3 regions of the Dyella koreensis genome follow, and region 3 is predicted to be linked to each of the others. Evidence: predicted binding sites of a transcription regulator. Region 3 holds the regulator's gene; each other region holds the start of a gene.
What was found. The regulator sigma-54, encoded in region 3, starts transcription at its own class of promoters, with help from an activator protein. The targets are predictions, from matches to a motif close to TGGCACGNGCNTTGC.
Positions count from the first base shown of each region.

Region 1: a site for sigma-54 is predicted at 6,405-6,419, ahead of glnA (type I glutamate--ammonia ligase). Genes of this name have one in related genera too.
Region 2: a site for sigma-54 is predicted at 2,253-2,267, ahead of ISS97_RS04945 (flagellar basal body-associated FliL family protein). Genes of this name have one in related genera too.

Region 1 is NZ_JADIKD010000004.1:157,532-168,188, forward strand. It holds gene ISS97_RS00745 (serine hydrolase domain-containing protein) at 1-44, shown strand, start outside; gene ISS97_RS00750 (winged helix-turn-helix domain-containing protein) at 48-1,637, opposite strand; gene ISS97_RS00755 (undecaprenyl-diphosphate phosphatase) at 1,693-2,490, opposite strand; gene ISS97_RS00760 (hypothetical protein) at 2,871-3,608, shown strand; gene ISS97_RS00765 (GGDEF domain-containing protein) at 3,586-4,791, opposite strand; gene ISS97_RS00770 (Vgb family protein) at 4,992-6,167, shown strand; gene glnA (type I glutamate--ammonia ligase) at 6,465-7,874, shown strand; gene ISS97_RS00780 (tetratricopeptide repeat protein) at 7,998-9,950, shown strand; gene ISS97_RS00785 (2OG-Fe(II) oxygenase) at 10,127-10,657, opposite strand, start outside.
Region 2 is NZ_JADIKD010000007.1:239,832-250,488, forward strand. It holds gene fliO (flagellar biosynthetic protein FliO) at 1-285, opposite strand, end outside; gene fliN (flagellar motor switch protein FliN) at 296-583, opposite strand; gene fliM (flagellar motor switch protein FliM) at 643-1,659, opposite strand; gene ISS97_RS04945 (flagellar basal body-associated FliL family protein) at 1,667-2,182, opposite strand; gene ISS97_RS04950 (hypothetical protein) at 2,574-3,011, shown strand; gene ISS97_RS04955 (MBL fold metallo-hydrolase) at 2,995-4,128, shown strand; gene ISS97_RS04960 (GFA family protein) at 4,186-4,593, opposite strand; gene ISS97_RS04965 (patatin-like phospholipase family protein) at 4,747-5,646, opposite strand; gene ISS97_RS04970 (RES family NAD+ phosphorylase) at 5,750-6,742, opposite strand; gene ISS97_RS04975 (hypothetical protein) at 6,739-7,140, opposite strand; gene ISS97_RS04980 (hypothetical protein) at 7,469-7,753, opposite strand; gene ISS97_RS04985 (EF-Tu C-terminal domain-related protein) at 7,813-8,169, opposite strand; gene ISS97_RS04990 (VOC family protein) at 8,513-8,914, opposite strand; gene ISS97_RS04995 (YdeI/OmpD-associated family protein) at 9,119-9,706, opposite strand; gene ISS97_RS05000 (LysR substrate-binding domain-containing protein) at 9,822-10,657, opposite strand, start outside.
Region 3 is NZ_JADIKD010000007.1:362,130-372,786, reverse strand. It holds gene hprK (HPr(Ser) kinase/phosphatase) at 1-938, opposite strand, end outside; gene hpf (ribosome hibernation-promoting factor, HPF/YfiA family) at 1,100-1,423, opposite strand; gene ISS97_RS05550 (RNA polymerase factor sigma-54) at 1,597-3,054, opposite strand; gene lptB (LPS export ABC transporter ATP-binding protein) at 3,247-3,966, opposite strand; gene lptA (lipopolysaccharide transport periplasmic protein LptA) at 3,970-4,554, opposite strand; gene lptC (LPS export ABC transporter periplasmic protein LptC) at 4,511-5,113, opposite strand; gene ISS97_RS05530 (KdsC family phosphatase) at 5,110-5,661, opposite strand; gene ISS97_RS05525 (KpsF/GutQ family sugar-phosphate isomerase) at 5,784-6,797, opposite strand; gene ISS97_RS05520 (BolA family protein) at 7,054-7,293, shown strand; gene murA (UDP-N-acetylglucosamine 1-carboxyvinyltransferase) at 7,337-8,596, shown strand; gene ISS97_RS05510 (DUF3108 domain-containing protein) at 8,670-9,377, opposite strand; gene purN (phosphoribosylglycinamide formyltransferase) at 9,473-10,138, opposite strand; gene purM (phosphoribosylformylglycinamidine cyclo-ligase) at 10,242-10,657, opposite strand, start outside.

The DNA of each region.
Region 1 (10,657 bases), on a different contig from region 3:
AAATTTTCCGCGACTACATTCTTAAGGCGCTGCCGGGCCAATAAGGCTTACGGGGTGCCGCGCAAATCGGCGGGTCGCCAATCGGCCGCCAGTACCTGAGCGCGTTGCTCGGCCATGCGATGGCTGATCGTATCGATCGCCGTCGCATAGGTCGGGTCATCGGCCAGTGGACGCAGCAGTGGCGAGATTTGCAGGTAAGCGCGATCGCTATAGCCGACCTGCACCGCGGCGCTGACGGTCGCGAGAGCATCGGCGCGCTTGCCTTGTGCCAATTGCAGGATGGCCAGTTCCAGCCGGTCTGAGGGATAGCCCATGCCGGCAGCGAGCTGGTCTTTCATGGTCGCGATACGCGCATCGAGCCATGCGCGCGAAAGCGGCTGCTCGCCATAAAGCGTGGCCAGTGTGGATGGCAGGCTCATCTGCGGCCGCAGCGCGACGGCCTTGGCGAACGCGGCGTGGGCGCCGGCACGGTCGCCGCGCACCAGCGCCAGTTCGCCGGCCAGGATATAGAGAGCCACATGCGGGGTATTGCGGGTCAGCGCCTGATCGAGCGCGGCCTGGGCCTCGGCAAAACGACCTTGCAGAAACAGATGCTGCGGCCAGGCAAGGTTCGAGAACACATTGTCGGGTGTGAGCTGAAAGCCACGGCGAAAGCGCTGCTCGGCCGCATCGGTAAAACCCAGCAGATCTAGTTCGCGCGCGATCTGCACATCGCGAAAGCGCACGCGCGATGCATCGCCACGCATGTCCAGGTTGGCATGCAACGCGTCGACTAGGCGCCCCTGTTCCTGATCGAGATACGCCGCCGAAGCGCGACTGCCATCATCCGCGGGATCAAGCGCCACCGCTTGTTCATAGGCCTTGAGCGCAGCCTGCATCTCGCCGCGGCAATCGTATGCATAGGCCAATGCGGACCAGGCGGGCGCGCTACGCGGGGAGCTCTTCAACACGGTGTCGGCAAGCTGCTGCGCCGAACGTGTCCACTCGTAGGGAAAGTTGTAGAGGCAGACGCGCGCGCTGTAGGCGCGACTCAGGCCGACTTTGGCGGCCTCATTCGCAGGAGCCACGGCGAGAACCTGCTGATACAGATCGATGGCGCGTTCGTTGTTGTCGCGCTGGCCAATGCCGGCGTAGTAGCTCGCGCGCTGCAGGAGTTCCTGCGTAGCGGTCGGTACGGCGGGAACGGCGCGGGAACGGCGCTGATGCCACCACCACCAGCCTGCAGCCATCAATACGAGGACGAGCGCGGCTACCGTAACGATCCAGACACCCCGGTGTCGATCCGGCGCCACCGGCTCAGCGGGGATCAACGCCTCTGCAACCTGCGGCGGCTCGCACAACTGATAACCGCGCCCGCGCACCGAGCGGATGTAGCGCGGCTGCCGGCCATCGTCGCCCAATGATTGGCGCAACAGCTTCACGCGCTGGGTGACGGTTTCCTCGTTCACCACCGCAGGCGACCAGATCTCGGTGATCAGCGTGTCGAAATCGACCACGTCGCTGCCATGGCGCAGCAGGCAGGCCAGCAGCTGGAAACTCAACCCCTGCACGTCCAGTGGGGCATCGTCGCGACTCACCCGCTGGCGGGTGAGGTCGATGTGTAGATCGAGCAGTCGATAGTGTTGCGGCGTGTCCATGCGTGAAGTCGCCGGCGGAAGCTCGGCGACTATGTCACGGATTGGCGGCCTTTGCTCAGGCGCCGGCCGGCATCAACAGCAACAGGGCGATACCCAGCACGATGCGGTAGATCGCGAACGGGGTGAAGCGATGGCTGCGGATATAGCCGAGCAGCCACTTCACCGCGATAAAGGCGACGATGGCCGAGACGATGAAACCGACGATCAGCGCGGTCCAGTCCTCATGCGCCACGCCGTCGTTCTTGACCACCTTCAGCAGCTCGTAGCCGGTCGCCGCATACATGGTGGGAATGCCCACCAGGAAGGCGAATTCGGTGGCCGCCGCACGGTTGCTGGTACCAGCGAGCATGGCGGTGAAGATGGTGGCCGCCGAGCGCGAGGTGCCAGGGAACACACCGGCCACGATCTGCGCGATACCGACCAGAATCGCCACCCGCCACGTCACGGTCGTGCGATCTACCTGCCGCGCGGCAAGTCGCTCAGCACCGATCATCCAGATACCGCCGATGACCAGCGCCCATGCAATCGGCGTCACCGCTTCCGGCAGCTTGAAGCCCATGTGCGTCACGATGAAACCCAGCACGGCCGTGATCATGAAGGCCACGAACAGCTTCGCCAGATAGTCGCGATTGGCCGGGTCGCGCCATTGCGTGAACAACTGCCAGATGCGCTTCCAGTAGATAAAGGTCACCGCGAGGATCGCACCGGCCTGGATGCCTACGTTGAACAGATCCGAGCGCGCACCGAGTCCGAACTTCTCGGCGATCAGCAGGTGGCCCGTGCTGGAGATGGGCAGGAACTCGGTAATGCCTTCGATGATGCCAAGCAGGATGACGTTGATCAGATCGCTCACGAGGTAGCTGACTCCGGTGCGTGGAGGAAGCGACCGGACGGCCGCCGCGAAAGCGCCATAGCTTAAAGGCAGCGTGTGCACAAAAGATGGCTGTTTGCTGATGCGTGGGATGAGGCTCGAGGCGTGGCCGGCCGTTCTTGCCCCATCTTCGGAGTGCGCCGGGGTGCCAGGAGGTTCGCAAATTTCTGCGGGCGCTCTTCGCACCCGAAAAGCGGGCCGTTCACTTTGGCTGCGGCAGAATCGCTCGATCCATAGCGGAGGAGACATGATGGTGAGCTATGCCATCCTTTGTCGAAGCCGGGCGCTCTATGGCGAGTGGGGGGGGCGTCGTATGTTGCTCAGGACAGCCGGATCCATGCCGATGACCGCAAGGTGATCGCATGAGGGCATCCCAGGGCGTGGGGGCATGGCTGTTCACACTGCTTGCGTCGCTGTTCCTCGCGACGCTGTTTGCCGAGGCTCTGTTCAATCAAGCCCTGTCGCCTCCAGACCTGGCGGCCTGGGCGTTTCCTTTCGTGGGGACACTGCTGGGCGCCTTTCTCGCGTTCAAGTACCTGGGCATGGCCGAGGCCGTCAAACGGGAAGAGCTGAGGGCGGGCGCCATTAACCGGGCCATCCTGGTGCTGGTTTCCCAGATCAACTATCTGTCGACGGTGAAAACCGAGTTGTTCAAAGACAACGGCACGTCGGAGCAGATGTCCAATTTGCGTGCCCTTCCCAATCCGCCGAGCAGCCATATCCGTCAGCGGGTTGAGGAGCTGGTTTTCCTGGTGGAGCTTGGTGAATCCGGCTTGGTGATGGAGCTGGAGCGGGAGCAGCGCCGCTACGACGACTGCCTCCTGCACCTCAACATACGCAACGATCTGCTGTTCGACGTGATCCACCCGATGGTGGCCAGGGCGGGCATCATGGGCAAGCCGATCACGATGGAGCAATTCAGAAGCGTGCTGGGCGAAATGAACTATGGGCGTTGGGAAGTGGCCACCCGTAACGTCTGCGAGGCCGTTCCTTCGAGTCTCGAGTCGATACCGACGTTGATCGAGAAGCTGTGCGATACGGGGAAGAAACTGTTTCCTCGCCGCAAATTCATCGGTACTACCGACCTTCCCCGGGAATGAATGGCGCAAAAGCGCTGGCGCCCGCGACGCGATTCCGCCCATGGCGCTTGGCGGTGTAGAGCGCCTGATCGGCGGCAATCACCATGTCGCGCCAGTGGGCCTGGCCGGGCGTCGCTACGCAATAGCCGATGCTGACCGTGCAGCTCAGTGTTTCGCCCGACGGCAATGCGACGGCCTGGTCTTCGACAGCGAGGCGCAGCCGTTCCGCCAGGGCGCTTACGGTCGACGCTTCGCCATGCTTGATCAACACCATGAACTCCTCACCGCCGATCCGCGCAAGCAGATCCTCGCTGCGGAGATGACGACCCAGGGTTCCAGCGATGGCGACAAGCACCTGGTCGCCCACGTCGTGTCCCCACCGGTCGTTGATCGCTTTGAAATGATCGGCGTCGATCATCAACACAGCCATCGTCGCGTTATGGCGATCCGTTTCCGTCGCCCTGCGTTCGCCTTGCTCCCAGATCACGCGCCGATTGGCGACACCCGTCAGGGGATCCTGGTGCGCGGAGCGGATCAGCTCGTCGTCGAGCTGGCGGGTCAGCATCCACAGGAAGCTGGGCGTCACCACCCAGGTCAGGATCAGGCGCGACAACAGGCCGAATGTGGAGGTTGGCTCCTGGCTGATGTCGGCCATGGGATGGAGCAGCCACCAGGCCACCCGGTTGAGCAGCATCAGCGCCCAGAGAAAATGGAACGAGGCAGCGAGGCGTGCGGCCATGCGCCGCGAGTCATTCACGCCACTCCACAGGGCGACGCCGGTCGCCACGGTGATGATTCCTCTGAGGCAGCCGCCCAGTACCACCATGATCCGGTAGTTCTCGCCTGCAACCAGGACGCAGGTGATTTCTGCAACCGCCAGCGCGGCTACCGGAAACAACACCCATAGCTTGTTTTTCGGGCGCCCCAGGTAGGTGTGCACCGCGAGGAAAGCCAGCACCGCACCGCTATCGATCAGCAGGTTGCCGACGAGGCCCAGCCGCGCGAAATCGATATGGAAGGCGGGGAGGATGAGCACCCCGAAACCCGCGGCAAACGCGGCATAGCTGATACCCCACAGCAGCACGCCGTGGAAGCGGTGCACTTTTCGCTGCGTCACATGCAGGGCCAGGAAGATTGCCGAAGAAAGGGCCGCCAATAGGGCGTTGACGATCAGCAGCGTGCCGGCATGGGCCAGCCTTCCCATCCATTCCACGATGGCCCCCGAGCCACATCGGCAAAACGATCGCCGGCTGCCCAGTATAAGGCGCCGCGTACGCGGCGACGTCCGAGCCATTTCCTGCGCTTCGTCACCCTACGTCGTCATACCTCCCCGTGATAATTCGACGGGGTGTCATCCCCACACCCCATCATTGTCGAATCCAAACAATCACAAGGAGCTATGTGATGAAACGCATGCTGTATCTGGCCGCGCTGGCTATCCTGAGCGCTGCTCTCTTCGGCACGCCGGCACAGGCTGACGCCGTTCAAGGCATCACCGCCAACGCCACGATCGGTGAATTCGCCACCCCATCCCCCTCCAGTTCTCCGCAGGGCGTCGACGTCGCCAGTGATGGCAGCGTGTGGTACGCCGAAACCAGCGCGGGGAAAATCGCTGTGCTGCATCCGGATCGCACCTCGTCCGAATTCCCCGTGCCGAACGGCGGCCAGCCCTTCATCCTCAAGGCGGCTGAGGACGGCATCTGGTTTACCGACAGCGCGACGCACGCCATCGGGCATCTGGATCCGGGTACCGGGAAGATCGAGGAGTTTGCGATTCCCTCCGGCGCGTCGCCGTTCTTCATCCAGATCGCTGCGGATGGCAGCAAATGGTTTACCGAGACCGCGGGCGTGGGTCGCTTGTCGCCGCGTGGCGTGGTTACCGAGTGGGCGCTGACGCTGGAGCATCCCGACGACAACATGGAGCAGTTGAGTCTGGATCCCTGGGGCAACGTCTGGTTCGTCGAACGCAATTTCGATGGCGCCGGTGCAGCGGGTACGAACAAGGTTCGCCGCCTCAATCCCTCGACGAACGTGATCAGCACCTACCTGGTGCCAACGCTGGGCGGCACGCCTTCCGGCGTGGTGGCCAATGCCAATGGCACGGTGTGGGTGTCGGAGTACTACGCCAATGCCCTGGCGTTACTCAATCCTTTCGCCGCGCCTCACAGTGATGACGTGGTCGTGCCCAACAAACGCCAGGCAAGCAGCCAGGTGGCATCGGTGTCGCGCATCGCGGCCGGACGCACGTCGAGCGCCAAAACGCAGGTCGCGCCGGGCTCCCGTACGGTCCAGCCGTCGGTGACGCAGGGGTGGATCGAATACCCCATCCCCACGGCCAACGCCGAAGCGGAAGACATGCGCGTGGATCGCCAGGGACGCGTCTGGTTCGAGGAAGACGTGGGCTTGCTCGGCCGCCTCGATCCCTATGCGGCCCGATTCACCGAGTACGCGTTGCCTTCGGCCAATAGCGGTTACTACAACATCGCGCTGGACAAGCGGACGGGCCTGCTCTGGTTTACGGAGGCGGGCGTCTTCGCGCCCGTGACGACCAGGATCGGGTATCTGGATACGCGGTACTGAAATTGAGCTGGACGCCAGGCGCTCGATGCCGGTCCGGCATCGAGCGCCTGGTCACATGTCCGGGTGTCGGCTGAGCGGCTAGGATGCCGGGTGCGGGGAGATACGCGGGGCGTGGTTATCAAGATGCATCAAATTGGTGCTATATCCCGACAGGATTTTCCCGATATTTGTGCAAATCGGATGGCCTGATTTAGGGCTGGCCGATGTAAGGCATTGAACTACATTGTATTGAACCCTTGGCACAAAGTTTGCCAAAGGGGTTGTGCTTTCCCATATCTCTACCCATCGAGGTTCGTCATGTCCGCCCAGAAAGTGCTCGACCTGATCCAGGAACACGACGTCGAGTTCGTCGACTTCCGTTTTGCTGACATGCTCGGCAAGCACCATCACGTCACGTTCCCGGCGCATGCCATCGACGAGTCGACCTTCGAGGACGGCAAGATGTTCGATGGTTCGTCGATCGCCGGTTGGAAGGGCATCAACGAGTCGGACATGATCCTGCTGCCTGACCCGAACACCGCCTACCTCGATCCGTTCAGCGCGCACACCCAGCTGGTGCTGCATTGCGACGTGCTGGAGCCGAGCACCATGCAGGCCTACGGCCGCGACCCGCGCTCCATCGCCAAGCGCGGTGAGGCGTACCTCAAGTCCACCGGCATCGCCGACACGGCCTTTTTCGGTCCGGAGCCGGAGTTCTTCATTTTCGATTCCGTGCGCTGGCAGAACGACATGGGCCGCGTGTTCTACGAAATCGGTTCCGAAGAAGCCGCGTGGTCGTCGCGCTACAAGTACGAAGACAACAACACCGGCCACCGTCCGGGCGTGAAGGGCGGCTACTTCCCGGTCAGCCCGGTCGACTCGCTGGGCGACCTGCGCGCCGACATGTGCAAGGTGCTGGAGTCGCTTGGCCAGGTGGTGGAAGTGCATCACCATGAAGTGGCCAATGCCGGCCAGTGCGAGATCGGCGTGAAGTTCAACACGCTGGTGCAGAAGGCCGACGAACTGATGACGATGAAGTACGTCATCAAGAACGTCGCCCACCAGAACGGCAAGACCGTGACCTTCATGCCCAAGCCCATCGTGGGCGACAACGGCAGCGGCATGCACGTGCATCAGTCGCTGGCGAAGGACGGCAACAACCTGTTCGCTGGCGACCTGTACGGCGGCCTGAGCCAGACCGCGCTGTGGTACATCGGCGGCATCTTCAAGCACGCCAAGGCCATCAACGCGTTCGCCAACTCCACCACCAACAGCTACAAGCGCCTGGTGCCGGGCTTCGAAGCGCCGGTGATGCTGGCCTATTCGGCGCGCAACCGCTCGGCGAGCTGCCGCATTCCGTACGTGTCCAGCCCGAAGGGCCGTCGCATCGAAGTGCGCTTCCCCGATCCGATGAACTCCGGCTACCTGGTGTTCACCGCGCTGATGATGGCCGGCCTCGACGGCATCATTAACAAGATCGACCCGGGTGCGCCGGCCGACAAGGATCTGTACGACCTGCCGCCGGAAGAAGAGAAGAACATCCCGCAGGTCTGCGCCAGCCTCGACGAAGCGCTGGTCGCGCTCGACAAGGACCGCGACTTCCTCAAGGCCGGCGGCGTGTTCACCGACGACTTCATCGACGCGTACATCGCGCTGAAGATGCAGGAAGTCACCCGCTACCGCGCCAGCACGCATCCGCTGGAATTCCAGATGTACTACGCGCTCTGATCGTCTAGAGACGTGGGAGGACAAGACGGGCGCCTAGGGCGCCCGTTTTGTTTTGATGCCAGCGGTGGTCAACGGTCATCAGTTCAATGCAAGATGCCGTCTTTACGCCAGGGATGACACCTCATGTTCGGACTGTTCAAGAAGCGCGGAAAGAAATCCACCGAAAGCGCCGCGGAGAAGCCGTCGCCATCGGCGGTTGAGATGATCAAGGTGGTCGACAGTTACGGCCGCGAGCTGCAGATCACGCGTACCGAATGGCGCGACAAGGTGCTGCAGCCGAATCTGGCGCAGTACTGGAACGACCCGGACCGGCTGTATCAGATGATCATCGATGCGCTGAACGACGACATGGCCGCCGACGTTGCGGCGGCGAGCGAGCGCTTGCTCGCCACCGATCCGTTGGTGGAGCGTTCGCACGTCATACGCGCCATCGTGCTGATGAAACTGGAGGATGCCGCCGGTGCCGATGCCACCTTGCGGGCTGCGATCGCATCCATCGGCGAAACCGGTACCCTGCTGACCAATCAGGCCAAGGCGCTGTATCAGCTCGGCGACGAGGCGGGCTCGTTGCGGACCCTGGAGCGCAGCCTGCTACTCGATCCGAACCAGGACAATGGCCTGGAGTGGTGGTGCGCGATCCTGCGCGAGCGTGACGGTGAGTCACGTGTCGAAGCCGAACTGGCACGTCTGGCGCAGCTGCCTGGAAGCTGGCGACCGCAGCTTCTGCTGGGACAAGCGCTGCTGCAGCGTGACGACCATGAGCAGGCCGTCGAGCATTTTCGCCATGTCCTCTCGGTTCAGCCGGAGGGCCAGGACGCTCTCATGGTTATCGGCGCCTCGCTGGGCCAGAAGGGATTTCTGGCGGAAGCGATCGACCTTGTTGCGCCGATATTCGATCCGCAGCGGCACGACCCGCGCGCTGGCTTCAATCTGCTGCAGGTGTATCTGCAGTCGGGCGAAGCGGCTCCCGGCCTTGCCTTGCTGGAGCGCTTCTACGCGTTGAAACAACCTTCCTTGCAGTCAACGCTTCAACATTTTTCGCAGGCCTTCGATCAGCTGGTGAAACAGCCTCCGCACCAGGAGGCCGCCATGCCAAAGATCGTGATGCGGCAGCTGGATCTGCCGCCCTGGCTGGCGGCCATGCATGACATGGCATGGGCTGCGCCTTCGATGGAGGGACGTGAAACCAAGGTGCTGCTGATGGCACTTTCGGCGCACGGCGAGTCGACCAACGGCCAGGTGCGCAGTGGACGTGAAGATGACCGCGGGCGTTTCGCGCGCGCGCTACCTTTATATCTGCACGAACAGCTGATCTTCCGCAGCGAACTGCAATCGGTAGCTCTCATTCCGACCACAGACGAAAACAGCCTGGTTCTGTTCGGTCAGCCGTGGAGCGAGGACGAACTGCGGCATTTCGTCGAAGGCTACGAGTATGTGGTGGAAGGCGACATCGGCGAGCGTGAGGACGGCTTCGTCGTGACATGGCGAGTGCGCTCCGCGGGCGATCTGAACGTGCTTCTGCGATTGGAGCGCAGTGTGACCACTCGTGAGCTTGGTCCAGCGGTATCGGAGATGGCCGAGGAGATGCTTCACGTGCTTCAGCGCGCCAGCGGCAGCACATCGCCTGGCAAGACGACGTACTACGCACCGCCGCGTACCTTCTGTACTGAATATCTGAGTGCGCTGGCGCAAACGCTGGTACTGACGCTGCTCGAAAGTCCCGGGCAGCGGGAGCGCCTGTTCGGGGAGCGCCTGTTCGGGGAGCGCAACATCTATACATGGATGCAAAATCTCGCGCTCTCCATGCCAGACAACGAGGCTGCACAGTTCATGTACTTCACGGCATTGGCGAAAGGGCGCCGCTACGCCTCGCCCATCGTTGACGAGTTCGAGCGTCCCGCCGCGGAACGTCTACGCAGCCTGGTCGATGCGCAAAGCTATGCCGCGCGCGTTGCGCCGCTGGTGACGGCGACCTTTCCCGCCAGTGGAGCTATCCGCGACGCAGCCACAAGCGTTCGGGTTGGGGAAGACGCGAAGTACGCGGCCTGGGTCGAAAGGGTGCAGTCGTCGTTCTAATTCGCCGAGGCTCAGACGCGGCGTTGTACAACGTCACATCTTTGTCCAATGCCTTGGCCACGCGAGGGCGCTGCAGAAGGTACTACTGATATGCGGTGACGCCCGCACCTGCTGAAGGTGATGGTGGCTGGCGCGCAATTGATCTGCGCGAAGTCGTCGCACTAATGAGTGTGCTGTCACTTGGCATCGTGAAAAATGATGCCAAGCGTATGACGCTGGCCGCGGCGCAACTGGCTGACGCCGTGGCGCAGCTGGGTGCGATAGAAGCCGCGCGCTGAGCGTGCCGGCCGGCTGTTCACAGCGAAGACCACGACCTGACCCTGGTGCAATGGGACGACTTCCGCCCGACCCGGCTTTTTGGGGTCGCTTTCGGTAAGCAGCAACTCGCCACCTTCGAAATCGCGGCCCGGTTCGTCGAGAAGAAACACCGCCTGCAAAGGGAAAACGTGGTCGCCGTACAGATCCTGATGTAGGCAGCAGTAGTCGTGCTCTTGGTAGCGCAGTAGCAAAGGCGTTGGGCGCGTCTGTCCATCGCGATGGCAGATGGCCATGAATTCGGTATGCGTTGCGGGGAAGCGTTCATCGATGCGAATGGCGGCATGCCAGCGATTGGCGATGGGTGCCAGATGCGGATACAAAGCCGTGCGCAGACGAGCGACGGGATTGGGCAACGGATAGCGGAAGTATTTGTATTCGCCACGCCCGAA
Region 2 (10,657 bases), 120 kb from region 3:
TGCCGCACCGTCATAGACATGCAGTGTGCGCATGCCGCCCTGCCCGACGCCCACCAACAGGCGTTTGCCATCGGCATCCAGCAGCAACACGCGCTCACGCGCGCCGACCGCGAAGGATTCAACGCAACGGATGCGCCTGCCACCCGGCTGCGTGCGCGCTTGCAGGCGGCGGCTGAGCCAGCCTGCGGCGAAGATCAGCAGGATGATGCCGGCCAGGCTCAGCACCACGCGCAGCAATTCCGCACCCACGCTGATATCGGCGGCCGGCAAGGCGGCGGCGAGCATCGTCAGCACCTCAGCGCAGCTTGCGCACGCGCTCGGCGGGGCTGATCACGTCGGTCAGGCGGATGCCGAACTTCTCGTTGATCACCACCACTTCGCCGTGCGCAACGAGCGTGCCGTTGACGAACACATCCAGCGGTTCGCCGGCCGCGCGATCCAGTTCCACCACCGAGCCCTGGTTGAGCTGCAGCAGGTTGCGGATGCTGATTCGCGTGCGGCCCACTTCCATCGCCAGCGTCACCGGCACGTCGAGGATCAGGTCGAGATTGACATCACCACCCTCACCCGCCACGCCGAGCATGGTTTCGTATTCGGGACGGCCGGCGGGATCGAGCAGGGTGGCGGAATCATTGGTGGTGCTCATGCGGAAGGGTTCCCGTTGGAGAAGTCGGCGGACGCGCGCACTTCGCGGCGTCCGGCCAAAGCTTGGAAGCGCACGGCCTTGTGGCCGCCGGATTTACCGTGATGGCCGCGGAAGATCGGCACGTCCTCGGCGAACACCGTGCACAGCTCAGGCATGTTCACGGGAATCACGTCGCCGGGACGCAGGCGCAGGAAGTCACCGATGTTCATGCTGGTTTCCAGCAGCATGGTGCTGAGTTCGACCTCGGCATCCAGCACTTCCTGATGCAGGCTTTCCAGCCAGCGCTCGTCGCGCTCGACGCGGTCGCTCTGCACGCCGGCATCGAGCAGCACGCGGATCGGCTCAACCATCGAATACGGCAGGGTCAGATGAATTTCGCCGCCGCCACCGTCCAGCTCCACATGGAAGCGCGACACCACCACCGTTTCGGTGGGGCTGACGATGTTGGCGAACTGCGGATTGATCTCCGAGTTGAGGAACTCGAAGTTCAGCGGCAGCACCGGCGCCCAGGCCTCCACCATCGCGGTGAAGATCTCGGCCAGCACAATCTGGATCACGCGCGACTCGGTCGGCGAGAAGTCGCGACCCTCGATACGCGCGTGGTAGCGGCCATCGCCGCCAAAGAAGTTGTCGATGACGGTGAACACCAGGCGCGGCTCCATCACCATCAGCGCCGTGCCGCGCAGCGGCTTCACCCTCACCAGGTTCAGATTGCTCGGCACGGCCAGGCCATGCACGTACTCGCTGAACTTCATCATCTTCACGCCCAGCACCGAGACCTCGCAGGTCTTGCGCAGCACGCCAAAGACGCCGGTGCGGAAGTAGCGCGCGAAGCGGTCGTTGACCATCTCCAGCGTCGGCAGGCGGCCGCGCACGATGCGGTCCTGCTGGGTGAAATCGTAGGAAAGCACCGAGTCTTTCGGCGGCGGCTCGTCGCCACCGGTGACCACGTCGCCACCGTTGACGCCGTTGAGCAGCGCGTCGATTTCTTCCTGGGAGAGCAGCTCGCTCACGGTGTCCTCACTGCATCACGAAACTGGTGAAGTACAGCGCGTCCACGCCGGGACGGCCGAGCTTGTCTTCCACGATCTTCTGCACCGCCGACAGCGCCTTCGACTGCAGCTTCTGCTTGCCGGCGGTGTCGACCAGCGCGGTGTAGTCCTGGCTGGAGAACAGCATCACCAATGCGTTGCGGATCACCGGATCGGCATCCTTCGCGGCCTGGATCGCCGCCGGGTCGTGCGCCATCAAGGTCACGCCCACCTGCAGATAGCTGAGCGAATCGGCCTTCTGGAAGTTCACCACGAAGGCGGGATCGAGCTGCAGATACAGCTCCGGCCCCTTGGGCTTGTCCGCCGCCTTGGCATCGGCCGCATGCCCTTCCGCCGCCGCGCCATGACTGCGCAGCGTGTACAAGGCATAGCCGCACACCGCCGACACCACCAGCAGCGCCACCGCCAGAATCACAACCACACCCCGCCCGCCACCTGCCTTCGTGGCGGGAACCTCGGCGGGAACTTGCTCTGCGTTCGACATGCATGACCTCTAAAAGAAACGGATCCATGCCCGGCAGCGATGCATCGCCGCGCCGGGCCAAGGTCTAAAAGCAATCCGTGTGCCATCAGGAGAAATGGCTTCGTAGCGCGGGTTGGCGAGGGCCGGTGGCGTGCCGTGGCGCTTTCTTGACGCGTGTCGGGGAGTTGTCGTGACGGGGGTGCGGCGCCAGGTTGCGCGCGCCGGTCCCATTCTGGCTATGCGTTGACTCCGGCACCGCTCGCATCGCCCGGGTGCCGCCGGACCCGGCTACGGTACCGCTTGTCCCATAACCGCTGCGCGCCCATCAGGGGCGACACACTCTGGCTCTCTCCCTCGCAACGGGCAGGAACTCCTTAGCCGATGCGCGGGGCGCCTTCTATTGAGGTTATCCATGCGATCCGAAGCACTGATCAAGCTCTCCTTTGCCGTCGCCGCCAGCCTTTTGCTCAGTACGCCGAGCCATGCCGCGGATGCCAGCGCGCAGGCGTTGGTTGCCCAGGCACTGAAGGCCATGGGCCAGACCCATGACCTGCATCAGGTAGCCGCGTTGCGCGCCGACATCATCAGTGCGAGCTGGGATACGGTCGAGTTCGACCATGCCGATGCGCCCTATATTTTCCAGGGCGCCGCCCACGCTACCGTCCTGGATGATTTGCGGGGCGGCCGGCGATTGACCGACGAGACCCAGCTCGGTGCCGGCGCTGAGCCCACCTCGCTGCATACGCGAACACTGCTGACGCCGACTGAGGAACGCACCGACAGAACGATGGCCGGCAACCCGCCAAGGACGGTGCACAGCGACGCGCCCCCCCGTGTGGAACGTCGATGAGCCGATCACCGCGCTCCTCCTCGCCGAGAAGGCCGGTGATCTCGTGCGAGAGAAGGACGCCTCGCCGCATGGCATTCCGCAGCACGTCGTTTCGTACCACGTGGGGCGTTATCCGGTGCGCCTGTTTCTCGATGCCACCACTGGCCTGCCCAGCGCCATCGAAGTGACGCGCGTGCTACAGCGCGCCAACAGCATCGATCTTGCCTATAACGCCATGGGCGACCTGACCGATCGAATCGAGTTGATGAACTACGCGCTGTTCGATGGCCTGCGCTATCCCGTGCAATCGGACCTGTTCCGCAACGGGGTGCACCTGAGAACGACTGTCTGCAACGATCTGCATACAGATGCGGCGCTCGAAGCGAACGCCTTCGCCATGCCCGAAACCTCCGCCCCTATGTCCCACGTGATGCTGGATGACCTTGTACTCGGCCAACCCGTGGGACTGGCGCCCGATCCCAAAGCGCCCATTGAAGAAATCGCCACCGGCATCGTGCAGATCCCCGGCTCATGGTTCAGCACCATCGTGCGCCAGGACGATGGGCTGGTGATCATCGACGCCCCCATCTCCACCGGCTATTCGCGCAAGGTGCTCGATGAAGCGGCGCGACGTTTTCCGGGCATGCGCGTTAAAGCGCTCATCACCTCCACCGCGTTCTACTGGCACGTGGCCGGCGTGCGCGAGTATGCGGCGCGCGGCATTCCCATCTATGTGCGCGACCGCAACGTCGCCGTCATCCGCGCCATGCTCGATGCACCACACACCCTGGCACCGGATGCGCTCGCCACCCACCCTGTCGCCCCCATCATTCGTTCGGTATCGAAGGCGACAACCATCGGCGAAGGACGGAATGCCATCGTGCTGTACCCCGTGAACGAAGGCGAGCAACCCATGCAGATGACCTGGATTGCCGGAGCGCACCTGCTGCATACCGGCGAAATGGTCATGCCACTGGGACCGAAGGGCGTGCTGTTGCAGCCTGAGTCATTGTTGGAACTGAAGCATTCGGTCGAGGCAACACCCATCGACACCGACGGACTGCGCATGATCGGCATGCATATGCGCCCCACCGCGTGGGAGATGCTGTTGAAAACGCTTAAAAACACGGGTGTTTAGGGAGCGCCAGGCGCTACGTAAGTCGGCGCCGAACTCAGTCCGCCAAAGCTGCGCCCCTTATCGCTTCGGCATGCGCTCGAAGGTCGGCAAGCCGTCGGGGATCTGATGGAAGGGCTGCCTGTCCACCGTGAAGATCGCCATCTGCGGCTGGCCGAAAACGACAGGATCGTCGAGCGTACCGACTTTCAGAATGATGGCGTCCAGACCCGGCCGTCGGGTGATCAGCTGCGTGCCGCATGTCGCGCAGAATTCCCGCGTCACGGGATGCTCCAGATCGCTTCGCGAAAACCGCCGGGGCTCCCCTTGGGTGTAACGGAAGCCGTCGGAGGGCATCAGCAGGAACATATGCGGAGCGCCGCCGCTGAAGTACTGGCATTCGCGGCAATGGCACTGCGCCTTCAACATGGGCACCCCTTCGGCGGTGTAGCGGACTTCACCGCAATAGCACCCGCCTTCAAGCTTCACGGTGTTGTCATGACGAGTGGCGTGCATGCGTCGGCCTCCATGTAGGTGTCCGGCATTTGATCAGGTTAGGAGATGGCATTCATCAAGGCAGAACAAGGTGCCAGCCCGTCTAACGATGCTTTGTGAATCGCCGTCGAAAGCAGATGTTAGGCGTCAGCGCCAGAATTCAGTGAGCTGCCCGGCAAGGGCCCTGCCTTGGTGGTAACCGGCTTGAGCGGCGGGCGGACGTGTCGACAGATCCATCATGTTGACGCCGAACGCGTTGAGCGAATCGCTGTCCGGAAAGATCGTCTCGACTCTGCTGCCGCTTGCGCGGAGTTCGTCGACCTGTGCGGCGAGGTGCATGCCCCACTCCACCGGATGCCGTGATCTGCCACCGAAGGGTGACAGCACCAGCACCCGTGCGTATCCGGCTGCCAGATCGGCATTCTCGTTGCGTCGGTAGCCGCCGTTGATGTATCGGTTGTCGCCGATGCTGTAGGGAGGGACACCGAAGCCATTGGAAGTGCTGGCGGCAACGGCGTCCACCAGATCGACTCCGCTATGGCGGTCGAACACCACCGGTTCACCGGTATGGGCATCGACCGCCGTGATGAGCAACGGCTGTTCCGGCCAGCGCTGACTGGGCAGACGAGCCGCGACCACACCGCGCCACTGTGCTTGCCCGGAGCCATCCGACGACGCATCCATTTCGAGCGCCGCCGCTCCCATTCTGCGGCGCATGTCAGCCGCATCCTCAGCGGCAGCGATGATTCGGCTTGTTATCTCCATATGGTCCGCCGCCGGCCCAATGGGAACGCGCCCGCCCTCGGGTCCGCCCGGAGCAGTCCGTTGCTGGGGCGCGGCGGAGAGGATGGCGGCAAACAGCTCGGTCGGAGTCGCGCTGGTGATCTGGGCCGCGGCCGTCGATCCAGCCGATGTCCCTATGATCACATCGGCCTTGGTCACATCCAGCCCGGCATCGAACAAGCCGGCGACGACACCGATCTCCCACGCGTTGCCAGCCGCCCCGCCACCATGGAGGACCAACGCTCGCTCACGTCCAATTTCCATGCTATTTCCTGTATGGGTTGATCCGATCGAGTCGGTGATTTTTTCTGCTGGTCAAGCATGTCAGCCTTGGGTCGGAAGCGGACACTCCGAAAAACTTTCACACCTAGCCGTCGCTCTCGGCACGTGGTCGCTGCCGCGGGTGCAGTAACTCCCAACCGCAGAGTTGGGCGGCGTTCTCCATGGAAATCGATCGGTGCTTGATCTCTTGTGGAGCCGAGTCATGCAGCTCAAGGCGCGTGAGTTCGCTCACAATCCGGTCGGGGAATAGCGCGACGCAGTGACCACCCCCTTTGGTGGACGGATATCGAATGCCCTCAAAGCCTGCGTCACGCACCATGCCGGCGAATATTTGGCTTGTGGCCGGAAGACCGTACTGCGCTGGCGCAATGCGCCAGTTGTTGATGAGGACATCTTGGACCAGGCGACCAGGCGTACGGACCATGTATGCGTGATTTGTCGGCAAGCCGAGGCGCTTCTGAATCTGACTCACTTCTGCGGGCAGCTTCATCTTGCGCAATACCGCGCAGAGCTTTTCGAGGTGTGCCGGCTCCCCAAGGTCGAAAATGCGCTCAATATGGCCGTCGAGCTGCACACTTGAAAAGCTACTTAACGGCGCAAGTGCGAAGTCCTCTGCGCGTAAACCATCGCTCGTCGCCCCCATGGCGATCTGGAATTTCTCGCGGAACGCCGTCTCGAAATCCTCCGCGATGTACAGTGCCGGCCACGGGTTCTGCATGGCCTTTTCGACATCCCGGCCAATATTGAAACGACCGCCGAAGTCCGTAAGCGAACCTGCAGCCGAGAGCGGGTTGAGGGAAAACCGGTATGTGACGAGGCGTGTCCAGCCGCGTATATCAACCGGCAATGCAGGCACGGATTCTAGTGCGGCGCGGACATCGTCCTTGAAGCGTTGGCGTTGTGGCTCTACGCCGAAGTAGAGGACATCGTTGTACTCGTCCAGGTCCGCAGAAAAGCGCTTCCAGCGATCCAAGTCGACAGAAGAGAAGCGATCGAGTTCGAGAATGCCGCGGACATCCGGTGTCTCGTTGATCGGCGGGTGCTGCGGCGGTGGTTGTTTACCCCGGTGCCGCGTCACTCAGCTGCGACCCTCGGGGCCGCCCGTTCGTTCATAGCGTTGATGATGAACTTGCGGAGCCGATCAAACCTTCCGAGGCGGACCATGTCTCTTGGCGAGACATCTCCAAGCAGAGGGTTTCGCGCCTTAAACCACATGGCGGTCTTCACGACATCGCCATCAAATGCCTCGGCTACGAGATTGCATGTCATTGCAATCTCTTCGAGGCGATCACGCATCGCAACCGGAATCTCTTCGTCGTAGCGCACAGAATTGGGCGAAACATCGGCGACCCGAGAGACATCCGTCTTTCGGAGATCTAGCCACTCGGTGACGCGCCGGGGCTGGAATTGGGGGCCCAATCCAAATCCCAGAAGGTCTTGCTGTGGAATATTGCTGAAGAGAGCCGCGGCAGACATAGAAAAAACCTCTGTGGTCTAAAATTCTAGCACTGCCATAAAGTTAGGATCAATAAACCCACGTTTTAACCACGTTCTACACACTACTGGGGCAGTATGCAACGTGGAATGTGTTCGGCCGGCGTAGGGTTTAGCCAAGAGCCCACCCAGCAACGATCTACCGCACTTAGTTGTCTCATTAATTGATGAGATGTCCGCACCTAACTGTGGATTTCCCTGATCCTGGCTCTAATTTTGGCGAGAGTATTCGGAGCGCACTGACGCCATCCCGGCTTTCCACCGAATCTGGAAAGTGTCCGCTTCGGGCCGGAAGCAGACATTGGCCAGGCTAGCCACTGAGATGATCCCGCCATCCCAGGAGGAGACCCACAGCTTTCGAGTCTTGATCCGGGTTGGCGGCCATACCGATATGTTCTGTGCTCAACCAATGCAAGTATTCGGCGACATCCTTCCCGTCGACAGTGGCCTTGAGTAGCTGGAAGACCTGCGAAACATAGCTTTCGTACTCATCTCTGGCCTGGGGGACACCGGCAATTCCGATGGGATCCCACATGTAGTGAAGAACTTCATCGATCCTGCGCAAAAGCTCTTTGTCTTGCGGCGAAACATTCACTGGAGAAGTCCTAGCTGCGTTTTGACGATGTCGGCAATGTGTCGGAAGCAGACATGCCGTCAAAGAACAGAAATAACCTCTGCCTCACCGACTAGCTTTCCACCCTCCTGAATTCGCCAGCGGCGCCCGGGCTGTAATAGCTCCGCTATCCCCACGACGTTCAGAAACTCGACCACCAGCTCGGCGGTCTCCCCAGGCTCAACCCAGCGATCCCCCGGAACTTCGAATTGACCAATGTAAAAGGTCAGACCGGCAACGCCACCAAAATTGTGATTTGGCCGATATCGAGTCGTTACCGGACTGGTCCGACCGCCCCCTTGGGCACTAAGCATGTGTATCTTCGCCTGGACTCGAATGACCTTGGCGCCACTGCCATTTGGCTCTAGCACGTCATGGAAACCAAACGCTTTCGACATTTCCTTCCCCGATATTCAATGTCCGCTACGGGTCGAAAGCGGACATTTCCTTTTTCCGTACCGACCCCAGACGCTTATGACTTTCCAAGCTTCTTCAGCTTGGCATCAACCAAGCCCCAGATAGCGAGAACGACAACGAGGCTGCCGAATGCGGAACCGAAGCCAGAACGCGGCTCAGTAGATTCACTCCCGAAATAGGCCTGAAGAAATAGGTATGTAGTCAAGCAGACCGCGCACCATGCAGTCCTTGCTATCCGACTAGTTCCAACGCCTCGCATCTCCCCTCCATTGTCTACACCAGGTCCGCTTCGGGTCGAAAGCAGACGTAAAGATGTTGGACTCGTCAGTTGCCCATCTTGGCTTCGCCATCTTGCACGAGGCGGGAGGGCCAGCCGATGCGGATAAGGAGGCCGTCGGGCCCGCATATCCCCACCTCATAGAGACCCCACTCACGGTGCCGCAGGACGCCACCAGGGCGGATGACCAGGTCATCCACGCGCGCGGCAATGGCCTCTACTTCCGGCGTGCGGATGAAGACACCGAAGGGGTTGTGCTCCTGCGGAACGGCCCAGGGGCCAGTTCCTGCCTGGATCAAGTGCACCTCGCAACCCCAGCCGGTCATGATGAAGTAGTTGGCGTCGCCACCCGTGCGGGCAAAGCCCAGGCGCTCCCAAAACGGAAGCGCGGCGTGCAAATCGTTGCTAGGAACGATAGCGAAGGCACCGATGGTGGAAGGAATGGGCATACAGTTACTCCGGCTAGAGGCGACTCTTGCGGGTCTGCGCTGAAGACCGCTTTGGGTCGAAAGCGAACATGCAGATCATTCCGATATTGGGCATAAAAGAAAAGCAGCCTATCGGCGGCCACACCTGGAGAGAGCAGCTCAGGAGAGGCGGTCATGGACACGGAAGTGGCGAATGACAGTGCTTCGAAGCACGGGCCTGGGCAGTCAGTGAAATTTTTCGCCGCGCGCAAGCATCTCCACAATCAGCTTTATGCGCTTGATCTTTGTCTCTGGGCGCTTTGCTGTTTGCAACCGGTAGGCAATCGAATACAGATTGGTCTTGTTGAGTGTCGCGTAAAACTGCTTTGCCTTGGCGTTACGTGCGAGCTCCTCGACGAACTCCGGAGGCACCGTTGCATTAGCAGAAGAGTCGTACGCAGTAGCCCAGCGCCCGTCGGCTTTGGCCGCTTCTACCTCCTTGAGACCAGCAGGCGTCATGTGGCCCTCCTGGATAAGCCGATCCACATGCGCAACATTTTTCTTGGACCAACCGCTTTTCGCCCTGCGCGGGGTGAATTTTTGCACCCAGGAGTTTTCGTCAAGCGGTAGCTTTTGCCCATCTATCCAACCGAAACATAGCGCCTGGTCAAGCGCCTCGGCATACGTGACTGATGGAACGCCAGAGTCCTTCTTGTAAATTCGCAGGAGCAGACCAGGGGCTTTAGCGTGCTCCTTCGTCATCCATGCGCGAAGTGCTTTCGATGACCGAAAACTCTGCGGTTCCGGCGTAGCACGGGAAGGTAGTTTGCCCATAGGTGGCTCACCTCAGGTTCGTGCGGGTTTATCGTCGTACTGTATCAAGTCGCGGGCGTGCTTCCAGCAGAAACATATAATCGATCCTTGCCGATCCGACGCCCTGCAACGCTTGTCACGGGAGTCGCAGCGCGTTCACTAGCGCAGCCAATGCAGAAGGCTGATGCTGACGACTGGGGTAGTACATGAAGAAGCCGGGAATCGGCGGCGTCCAATCTTCCAGCACGCGGATAAGCCGCCGCTTAGCGATGTCCTTGGCGACCTGCTCTTCATAGACGAGACCGAGGCCCGCCCCAGCGAGCGCCGCCTGGATCACCAAGTGAGTGTCGTCGATGATGAGCGGGCCGTTCACGCTGACCGTGACCGACTTTCGTCCGCGCTCGAACTCCCATCGATAGGGGCCGCTCGGAAGGCGTAGCGTTATGCATCGATGATCACTGAGATCCGTCGGCTTCTGCGGAATGCTTCGTGACGCGAAATAGCCCGGCGACCCCACTACCGCCAGCCGCAACTCCGGCGTGACGCGCACGGCAATCATGTCCTTCTGAATGTACTCGCCGAGCTGAATACCGGCATCGAACTCGCCCGCAACGAGGTCTACAGGGCCAGTAACGGTGACAACGTCGAGAACGATGTCAGGATAGGCCTTCGCGAATGCCGTGAGCCGTGGCAGCAATACCATTACGGCGGCCGAGCGTGACATCACAATGCGAAGGCGGCCCGCAGGGCGACGCCGGATGCTTCGCGCTCTGTCCAGGGCCTGAGCTATCTGCTCAAGCGCCGGAGACAAATCTTTCAAGAGAGCAGCCCCTGCAGCGGTTGGCGCGACGCTCTTCGTTGTTCGAGCGAGAAGATGTAACTCAAGTCGCTCTTCGAGCCCGCGAATCGTGTGGCTCAGCGCAGACTGGGAGACACCTAGTTTTGCCGCAGCTCGAGTAAAGCTTCGCTCCC
Region 3 (10,657 bases):
AGCCGGCGCATCTGGTGCGCCTGGCGGTCGATAAACGTCTGTGCAGGGTCGATGCCCTTGCTCTTCAACATATGGTTGCGCACGGCGGCTTCCACCAGTACCGCCAAGTTACGGCCGGGCGCCACGGGAATGGTGATCATCGGCACCTGCACCTCGAAAATCTCGCGGTGGCCGACATCGCCGGTGAGACGGGTCAGGCCGTCAGTGTCTTCGCCGTCGCGCATCGGCTTGAGATGGATCACCAGGCGCAGGTACTTGGACGGTTTGACCGCGGTATGGCCGAACATCTCGCGCACGTTAAGCACACCCAGGCCGCGCACTTCCAGCAGATCCTGCAACAGCTCGGGGCAGTTGCCGTCGATTACGTCGGGGGCGATCAGGGTGAATTCGGTGGCATCGTCAGCCACCAGGCGGTGGCCGCGGCTGATCAGTTCCAGCGCCAGCTCGCTTTTGCCCGAACCGGATTCGCCGGTGATCAGCACGCCGATGGAAAACACTTCCAGAAATACACCGTGCAACGTGACCTTAGGGGCCAGCATGCGCGCCAGATGGTATTGCATCCAAGTCAGCAGCTCGTGGCCGCGCTTGGAGCTGATCCACAGTGGCGTATTGGTTTCTTCGGCAACTTCCCGCAGGTCCGCCGGGATGGTCTGATCCTTGGTGACGATCATGGCCACCGGCTGGTATGCGGCGATCTTGTTGATCGCTTCCCAGCGCTGGCGCGAATCGAGGCTGTCAAGGAAGTTCAGCTCCTCGGTGCCAATTATCTGGATCTTGTTCGGATAGATGACGTTGAGGTAGCCGATTAGCGAAGGGCGGCGCGAGGTGGTGACGCCGCGTTCGAGCACGCGTGACTCGCCGCGCATGCCGGAAACCCAGCGCAACGCCATGCGCTCGTGAACGCCATCGTAGAGTTGTCTTGCGGTGAGCCGATCCAAACCTTGTCCTTTGCGCCGCAGGTTGGCCGGGTAGGGCGAGCGGCGGCGGCGGGGGACATTGTGCCAGTTCGGGAGAGGGCGTGCCCCAGCGGGGCGGGTCGGACGCTTCGGGCGAATTGTCCGATTTGGCCCGCCCCGGGATCGGGGCGGGCCGGAACGCATCAGCCGTACTGCCGCTCTTGGCGGACTTCACGCTGATGTTTGTCAGAGATTTTTTCGCGATGTTTGCGCAGCTGGGTCACCAGCTTGTCGAACAGCATTTCGATAGAGGCGTACAGATCCGACGTAAGTGCTTCGGCATGCAGCGTGGTACCGGTGACATTGAGCGTGCCTTCCGCCCGTTGCTGGAGCTTGTCGACCGAAAGCACGACGCTGAGGCTGATGGCTTTTTCGTCGAGGCGGGTAAGGCGATCGATCTGGTTGTTCACCCGGTCGCGAAGGGCGGGGGTGATCTCGATCTGCTGGCCGCTGAGCTGGACTTGCATGTTGCGCCTCCTCTGGTACTGCCGCCGCTGGCGGCGTGGGTCGATGTGCCGGTCACGTGACTGTTCACGTTGTCATGCCATCGGCACACCACTGTCATCTCTTGGTATGGGGACGCTTTCCATCCCGCCAAGTTCCCGAGGTCGGTGAAATCCGCGCAGGGGGCTGAGCTGAATCAGCCGGCGCGCTGGCGTTCGCTGGAGCTCGGAATTCTTAATGCCTCCCGATATTTGGCGACGGTGCGACGGGCCACCTGAATGCCCTTGCGGTGCAGTTCCTCGGCGATGGCCTGGTCGGAGAGCGGTTTGCGCGGATCCTCCGCGTCGACGAGTTTGCGCAGCATGGCCTGGATGGCCGTGGCCGAAGCACTGCCACCATCTTCAGTGGATACGCCGCTGGAAAAGAAGTGCTTCAGCTCGAACGTACCGCGCGGCGTATGGATGTACTTGCGCGTGGTCACGCGGGAAATGGTGGATTCGTGCATGCCCACTTCCTCGGCGACCTCGCGCAGCACCAGCGGGTGCATGGCTTCAGGGCCGTAGTCGAGAAAGGCGCTCTGGCGGCGCACGATGGCATCAGCCACCTTGAGCAAGGTTTCGGCGCGCGATTCAAGGCTCTTTATGAGCCAGCGCGCTTCCTGGAGCTGACCGCGCATCCAGCTGGCGTCGTCGCCACGGGCCTGTGCGATCAGGTTGCAGTAATGCTGGTTGAGGCCCAGGCGCGGCTGGCAATCGGGGTTGAGGCTGACGCGCCAGCGGCCACCGTCCTTGCGCGCATAGACGTCGGGCGCAACGTACTCGACCGGAGTGACATCCAGCGCGGCACCGGGGCGCGGGTCCAGGCTGCGGATCAGTACGGCCGCGGCGTGGGTCTCGTCTTCCGTAGCCCGCAGGCGACGTGCGAGGCGCGCGATGTCATTGCGGGCGAGCAGTTCAAGTTCGCCATCGACGATGCGTAGGGCCAGTTCGCGCTGCGGCAGCTCGGGATCGAACTGCTCAAGCTGCACGCGCAGGCAGTCGCGCAAGTCGAGGCTAGCTACACCGGTGGGATCGAAGCGCTGCAGTAGGCGGCGCACCGCATCCACTTCCTCCACGCTGGCCTTGAGGTCAGTGGGTACGGCAGCGGTGACGGCATCCAGGCCTTCGGTGAGGTAGCCATCCGCGTTCAGTGAGTCGATCAGGATCGCAGCGATGGTGCGTTCGCGCAGGCTCAGGTGCGTCAGGTTGAGCTGCCATAGCAGATGTTCCTGCAGCGTTTCGGGCGCGGCGTTCTGTGGTTCGAAGTTGTCGTCTTCACCGGAGCCATTGGTGCGGCTGCCAGAGCCATTGCTGCCGGAGAAGTCGATGGGTTCTTCCGCGGGACCGGTGGATTCGCTCCAGTCGGCCGCTTCGTCGACATCCACATCGCTGCTGGTTGAGGCTTCGGCGGGCGCTTCGAATTCGTTGCCGTCGCCGTCGCCGTCGTTCTCCGCCGCACTGTCTTCGGAGAATTCGAGCAACGGGTTGCTCTCGGCGATCTGCCGCAATTCAGCCTCCAGCTCCAGCTGCGACAACTGCAAGAGGCGGATAGCCTGCTGCAACTGTGGCGTCAGGGTGAGCTGCTGATTGAGACGAAACTGCAGTCCGGGTTTCATGCCAGCCGGGTCGGATGAACTCAGCTTCATCCTAACCCTTAGCCGAGAGGGCGGCCATAGGTCCGAGCGTTTAGGCGCGTAGGCCGGATGGCCGAATGTGACGGAGTAGAAAAGTACGGCGATGAAAGGCTAGTGCTTCAAGGCATCAGGCCGCCTAGGTGGCAGCCCGATGCCGTATCGCCCTACTTGCGTTTAAAGCCTGAACTCGCGGCCCAGATAGACTTCGCGCACCTTCTCGTCCGCGAGAATATGCGCTGGCGTACCGCGCGAGAGCACTTCACCGTCGTTGAGGATGTAAGCGCGGTCGCAGATGCCAAGCGTCTCACGTACATTGTGATCGGTGATCAGTACACCAATGCCGCGCTCTTTGAGGTGGCGCACAATGCGCTGGATCTCACCCACCGAAATCGGGTCGACGCCGGCAAAGGGTTCGTCCAGCAACATGTAGCGCGGTTCCGCAGCCAGGGCGCGGGCGATTTCCACGCGGCGGCGCTCGCCGCCCGAAAGGCTGATGCCTTTCTGTTCGGCGATGTGCGAGATCTTCAGTTCGTCGAGCAGGCTTTCAAGTTCGGTAGCACGCTGCTTGGCGTCGAGGTTCTCGCGCAGCTCCAGCACAGCCATGATGTTGTCGGCCACGCTCAGGCGGCGGAACACCGAAGGCTCCTGCGGCAGATAGCCGATGCCCAGTTTGGCGCGGGCATGCATCGGCAGGCCGGTGATGTCGTACTTGTCGAGCTTGATCGTGCCGGCATCGGCCTCTATCAGGCCCACTACCATATAGAAGCAGGTGGTTTTGCCGGCGCCATTGGGGCCAAGCAGGCCGACCACTTCGCCCTCACGAATAGAGAAGGCGAAATCGCGCACGACCTGGCGCGCGCGGAAGCGTTTTTGCAGACCCTCAGCGGAAAGCATCGATTACTTGCCCTCGGCCGGCGCGGCGGCGGGTTTGGGGGCGGCAGCGGCAGGCTTGGGCTTCGGCAGGAAGGTGCCGTGGACCAGGCCATCGCCGCCGGCTTCGCCGGTGATCAGGCTGGTATCGGTGTTGTAGGTGAGCTTGTCGCCATGGAATTCACCGCGGCCTTGCTGGGTGACCTTGGCGTTGCCGGTGAGCACAGCGATGCCGTTGATGTTGTCGTAATCCAGCGTCGCGGCATCGCCCTGCATCAGGTTGTTGTTCTCGTCCAACTGCTGGATATGCGCCGGGTTGCCGGTGACCACTACGCGCGCGATCTGCGTATCGCCGTCCAGATGCACTTTCGCCTCGCCGCCGGTGATCAGCAGCGTGCCCTGGGTGAGCTTCACGTTGCCGCTCAGGGTGGTGATCGTATTGGGGGCGTTATAGGCGTTGGTGGTTTTCGCAGTGAAGTCCATCGGCTTGGAGCGATCGTCTTTCTTGGCGAGAGCGATGGCTGGCAGCAAGGCAAGAGCGGCCAGCGAAAGCAGGCCGATCGCGGTCTTACGACTTCCGTTTGCGCGGCGGGAACGAGCCGTGGCTGTCATTGAGCAGCTCCAGATGATTGTCGTTGAGGTTGGCACGCATGCCGATCCCTCGCATTGTAGTGGCGCCTTGGTTCATCTGCGCCGCCTCGGCGGTTTCCATGCGGTTTTCCTTCGGCCAGGCGGTCACCTCGGAGGTGTGCAGTTCAGCCTGGGGGGTGTCCTCGAACGCCGCGCGGTGCATATACACCGGGCCTTGCAGCTTGAGCAGGGTGCCGCTCTTGTCGACCCAGCCGTACTCCGATTCACCCAGCCAAGGCGGTACGCCGGGGGTATTGGACGGCATCTCGAATTTTGGGGTGTCGATGTAGAGCGATTCGTCACCCTCGCGCCGGTCCAGGCGTGGGCCGGTGACGCGGAAGCTCGGCAGCCCGTCCTCGCCGTAGACGTACCCCTTGAACTGGGTGAGGGTGTAGCCGGAACGTGGCGGACCGACGAAATCGTTGGCCTTGGGCGCCGGGGCGATCCACCACAACAGCAGCTGGCTGACACCGGCGGCCAGGCCGACCAGGACGATCGCCGCGGTCAGGCGGCGATCGCGCAAGTATTCGCGGATGCTCACTGCCAACGCTCCCGTTCGGCGTCGAGCTTGCCCTGGGCCAGCAGCAGCAGGTCGCAGACTTCGCGCGCCGCGCCCATGCCCCCGCTCTTGCGGGTCTGCCAGTGCGCCTGCTCGCTCACCCAGGGGTGCGCGTTGGCGACAGCGACGGCGAGGCCGGCGATGCGCATCGCCGGCAGATCGGGCAGGTCGTCGCCGACGAATGCTGCCTGCTCGGCCGTCAGGTTCAGTGCCTCAAGCAGTTGCTGCAGGCAACCGCGCTTGTCGCTCTGTCCCTGGTAGACGTGGGTGATATCGAGTTCTTCGGCGCGCAGCGCCACCGGATGGCTGATGCGCGCCGTGATGATGGCGACCTGGATTCCATTGGCTTGCAGGCGCTTCAGGCCCAAGCCGTCATGCACGTGGAACACCTTGGTTTCGTGCCCATCCTCGGCATACCACAGGCGGCCGTCGGTCAGGGTGCCGTCCACGTCGAACACCGCCAGGCGGATTTTCGCGGCGCGGGCGAGCAGGTCGGCGGGGAGATCGGCGAGGTAGCTGGAGGGCGGCACAGGAGCAATCTGGATAGGGAGGGGATGGCTGGAAGCCTGAGGAACGGATGAGACCGGAGAAGGCTGACCTTCGCCTTATCGGTAGCCGCTTTGTTCCCGTGGCTTCGCCGGATAACGCGCCATCAAACCACGCGGGCACGGAGCAGATCGTGAATGTTCAGGGCGCCAACCACGCGCTGCTGCTCGTCCACCACCAGCAGGGCATGGATCTGGTGCTTCTCCATCATCTGCGCGGCTTCGATGGCCAGCTTGTCGGCGCCGATGGTCTTGGGGCCGCGGGTCATCAGTTCGGCTACGGTGGCGCCGCGCAGGTCCACGCCATCGTCGTCCAGGGCGCGGCGCAGGTCTCCGTCGGTGAACACGCCGAGCAGGTGGCGGTTGGCGTCGATCACCGCCGTCATGCCGAGATGCTTGCGGGTCATTTCCATCAGCGCCTGAGTCAGGCTGGCGTCCGGAGCCACTGCCGGAATGCCATCGCCGGTATGCATGACATCGCTGATGTGCAGCAACAGGCGACGGCCGAGGCTGCCGGCGGGGTGCGAGCGGGCGAAGTCCTCGGAAGTGAAACCGCGCGCCTCCAGCAGGGCGATGGCGAGTGCATCGCCCATGACCAGCGCCGCCGTAGTGCTGGCGGTGGGGGCCAGGCCCAGCGGGCAGGCTTCGGCCGAGATGCTGGCATCCAGATGCAGGTCAGCCTGGTCGGCCAGCGAGGAACGCTCGTTGCCGGTAATCGCGATCAGGGGAATGCCTTGGCGCTTGATCACCGGCAGGATGAACAACACCTCGTCGGTTTCGCCGGAGTTGGAGAGGGCCAGCACCACGTCCTGCGGCAGGATCATGCCCAGGTCACCATGGCTGGCTTCACCCGGGTGCACGAAGAACGCCGGCGTACCGGTGGAAGCAAGGGTGGCGGCGATCTTGCGCGCCACGTGCCCGGACTTGCCCATGCCGATCACCACCACGCGGCCGGCGCAGCCCAGAATCAGGCGGCAGGCCTCGACGAACTCCGGCCCGATACGCGGTTCCAGGGCGCGGATGGCAGCCGCTTCGGTGGCGATCACCGTGCGCGCGCTGCGCACGATGGCTTCGGCGTCGAGTGCGGCGGGCTTGGTGGGGTGGGCGACGTGGGCGTTCATGCGTCCTCAGAAGTGATCGGGCTGGGCTGTCCTGGGCATCGTTGCCTTGCCCTGCCTCATTTTATCTTGTTGCTCAATATCTTGGATCGGGTCCCAAGGCTTGCGCCAAAGGCCGGAGCCACACCGTGTCGTTTCTGCGACAGGAGATTTCCATTAACATGGCATATTCGCATTTTACCGTCACGGTCGGCGCCATTGGATTCCGCTGAGAGTCCGTTCCCGGCGTCGCCGCTCAGTCGCAAGTGGAAACTCAAAAATGGACGCTGCCACCATCCAGGCAATGATTGAAAACGGCCTGCCCGGTGCGCAGGCGCAAGTCAGTGGCGACGACGGCGTGCATTTCGAGGCGGAAGTGATTGCGGCCCAGTTCGCTGGCAAGCTGCCGCTGGCTCGCCACCGCCTTGTGTACGCCACCCTGGGTGACCTGATGGGCGGCGCGATCCATGCGCTGGCGCTCAAGACCCTGACCCCCGAGGAAGTCGCGGCGCGCCGTTGATGGCAGCGACCCGACTCTCAACCCATATTTTGTAAGGACAACCATGGCCAAGATCCTGATCAGCGGCGGCGAGCCGCTCCACGGCGAGGTCGGTATTTCCGGCGCCAAGAACGCCGTGCTGCCGATCCTCGCTTCCTGCCTGCTCGCCGACGAGCCGGTGGCGATCAGCAACGTGCCGCACCTGCATGACGTCACCACCTTCATCGAACTGCTCGGCCAGATGGGCGTGCAGCTGGTGCTGGACGACCGCATGAAGATGCACGTCGATCCGCGCTCCATCGAACATTGCGTAGCGCCATACGATTTGGTGCGCACCATGCGCGCCTCGATCCTGGTACTGGGCCCGCTGGTGGCGCGTTTCGGTCAGGCGGAGGTTTCGCTGCCGGGCGGTTGCGCCATCGGCTCACGTCCGGTTGATCAGCACATCCGTGGCCTGCAGGCGCTGGGCGCCGAAGTCACGGTGGAGAACGGCTATATCAAGGCCAAGGCCAATCGCCTGAAGGGCGCGCGCATCGCGATGGACATGGTCACCGTCACCGGTACCGAGAACATCATGATGGCGGCGGCCCTGGCCAAGGGCACCAGCATCATCGAGAACGCCGCACAGGAACCCGAGGTGGTCGACCTGGCCAACTGCCTGATCGCCATGGGTGCGCAGATCGAAGGCGCCGGCACCTCGACGATGATCATCCATGGTGTCGAGCGTCTGCACGGCGCCGAGTACGAAGTGCTGCCAGATCGCATCGAGACGGGCACCTTCCTGGTTGGCGCCGCGATGACCGGGGGCAAGGTGCGCGCCCGCAACGCGCGCGCCAATACGCTGGACTCCGTGCTGGCCAAGCTGGAAGAGGCCGGTGCGCATATCTCTACCGGCCCAGACTGGATCGAGCTGGACATGCAGGGCAGGCGGCCGAAGGCGGTGAACATCACGACCGCGCCGTATCCGGCATTCCCCACCGATATGCAGGCGCAATTCACCGCGCTGAACTGCGTGGCGGAAGGCGTGGGCATCATCACGGAGACGGTGTTCGAGAACCGCTTCATGCACGCGCATGAGTTGCAGCGCCTGGGTGCAGACATTCGCCTTGAAGGCAACACCGCGATCATCCAGGGCGTGGCGAAGATGAGCGGCGCCCCGATCATGGCGACCGACCTGCGCGCGTCGGCGTGCTTGGTGCTGGCCGGCCTGGTTGCGGAAGGCGACACCACGGTGGATCGCGTGTATCACATCGACCGCGGCTACGAGAACATTGAAGAGAAGCTGGGCGTGCTGGGCGCGAAGATTCGCCGCCTGCCTTCGTAAGAGAAAACAATGAAGGGGCGTGGGAAGCGAGTGGTGACCACCACACTCGTTTCCCACGCCCCTTCATTCGTTTTCAGAGTTGCCTGTAGCTCACCAACTGCAGGGTGAGATTCCCGCCCTCGCTCTGCGAAAGCTTCACCGGCACCGGATATTTCTGCGGCACGTACCAGGCATTGAACGCCTTGTCGGAGTCGCTGCGCTCCACGCGCTGCGCCTTGAAGCGGCCCGCGGGAACTTGCACGTCGTCGCTGCCGGCAACTTTGAATTGCTGATTTTCTACGTTGCGCCTCACGGCCACGGGCAGGGTGACGGTCTGCTTGCCGCCGCGTAGTGCGAGGCCGATCGCGTAGGGCGTCGTATTGCGGTCGACCAGGCCGGAGGTCGCGGCGTAGGTATCCGCGCCTTTGCCTTCATCTACCGAGACCTGGTTGGTCGACCAGTTCACTTCGGTATGCCGCTGCTTCACCTTGAAGGCGTTCACGCGGGAATCGTAGGCAACGGTTTCCGGCGCATTGTTGTTCCAGCGAAAGCGGGTGGTCTCATTGGAGTTGGCGCCGAGCGCGGCGGCCAGCCCGGAGGTGCCGCGCGTCTGGTTGCTGTATTCCCATTGGCCGCTGCCGGTCGCCTTCAGGCTGACCACGGCTTCGCCGATAACCTGGCCGCCTTGCAGTACCTGATAGGTCGCCGTAAACGGCGAGGGCGTGGCAGCGATAGCCACGGAGGTGGAAACGGCCAGTGCGAGACCGGCGATGAATTTGCGCGCGGGAGTGAGGGTAGCCATGACGCCGAAGTCTACCCGGCCTGGCTGAACGCGGAGAGGGCACATGGATGTGCCCGGCTTTGAGGAGCGAGGAACGTCTCGTTGGGCGGGTGAGATCAGCGTGTCAACGTATCGTCGACAAGGCGTAGCGGCGCAGTCAGTTGCTGGCCATCGAACTCGACGCCGTCCGGCGCGGTCAGGCGCAGGCGGCTATCGGCGATGAGCCGGGTCACTGCCGGAAGCAGGCGATGCTCCTTGGCGAGCAGGCGCTGCGCGAGGCTGAGCTCGTCATCACCCGCACGGATGTCGATTACCGCCTGCGCAATCACCGGTCCACCATCGAGCTCTGCGGTCACGTAATGGACGCTGGCGCCATGCTCGGCGTCGCCGGCTTCGAGAGCGCGGCGATGCGTATGCAGGCCGCGGTACTTCGGCAGCAGCGAGGGATGGATGTTGATCATCCGTCCGACCCACGGCTTCAACGCATCGCCATCGATAATGCGCATGAAGCCCGCAAGCGCCAGCAGGTCAGCGCCACTGGCGTCGAGGCGCGCGAACAGTTCGAAGTCGTAATCGCGGCGCGTGGCGAAGTCGCGCGGGTTCAATACAAAAAAGGGGATGCCCGCCGTTTTCGCCAGGTCGAGCGCGCCGGCGTTGGCCTTGTCGCTGCCGACCGCCACGAACTCCACCGGCAGTTCGCCTGCGTCGCGTGCAGCGATCAGCGCTTGCAGATTGCTGCCGCGTCCAGAGGCGAGTACGGCGATGCGAAAAGGTGAGGGCATGCTATGCAGCAGTCGTCTTTGATGCGGTCATCTCGCCATGCCGTTGGGCCGGATTGGGATGACGCGATTGAGGTGATGCGGGTGATCGAGGCGTTTATGCGCCTCAACCGATATGCACGCGCTCGTCGCCCTTGGCCGGCACGACTTCGCCGATCACCGAGCTGGCCAGGCCATGCTTCGCCAACAGCGCGGACGCCGCCGGCACCGCATCGCGCGGCAGGATCACGGTAAAGCCGATGCCGCAGTTGAAGGTGCGCCACATTTCTTCGCGCGCCACATTGCCTTCGCGCATCAGCCACTCGAACACCGGCGGCAGCACGATGGCGGAAGCGTCGAGGGCGACACCCAGCGCATCCGGTATCACGCGAATGATGTTTTCCTTCAGGCCGCCACCGGTGATGTGGGCCATGCCATGCACGGGCGATGCTTTCAGCAACTCCAGCATCGGCTTCACGTAGATGGTGGTGGGCGCCATCAGCGCGTCGGCCAGGGTCACGCCACCCAGGTCCAGGTCCAGCG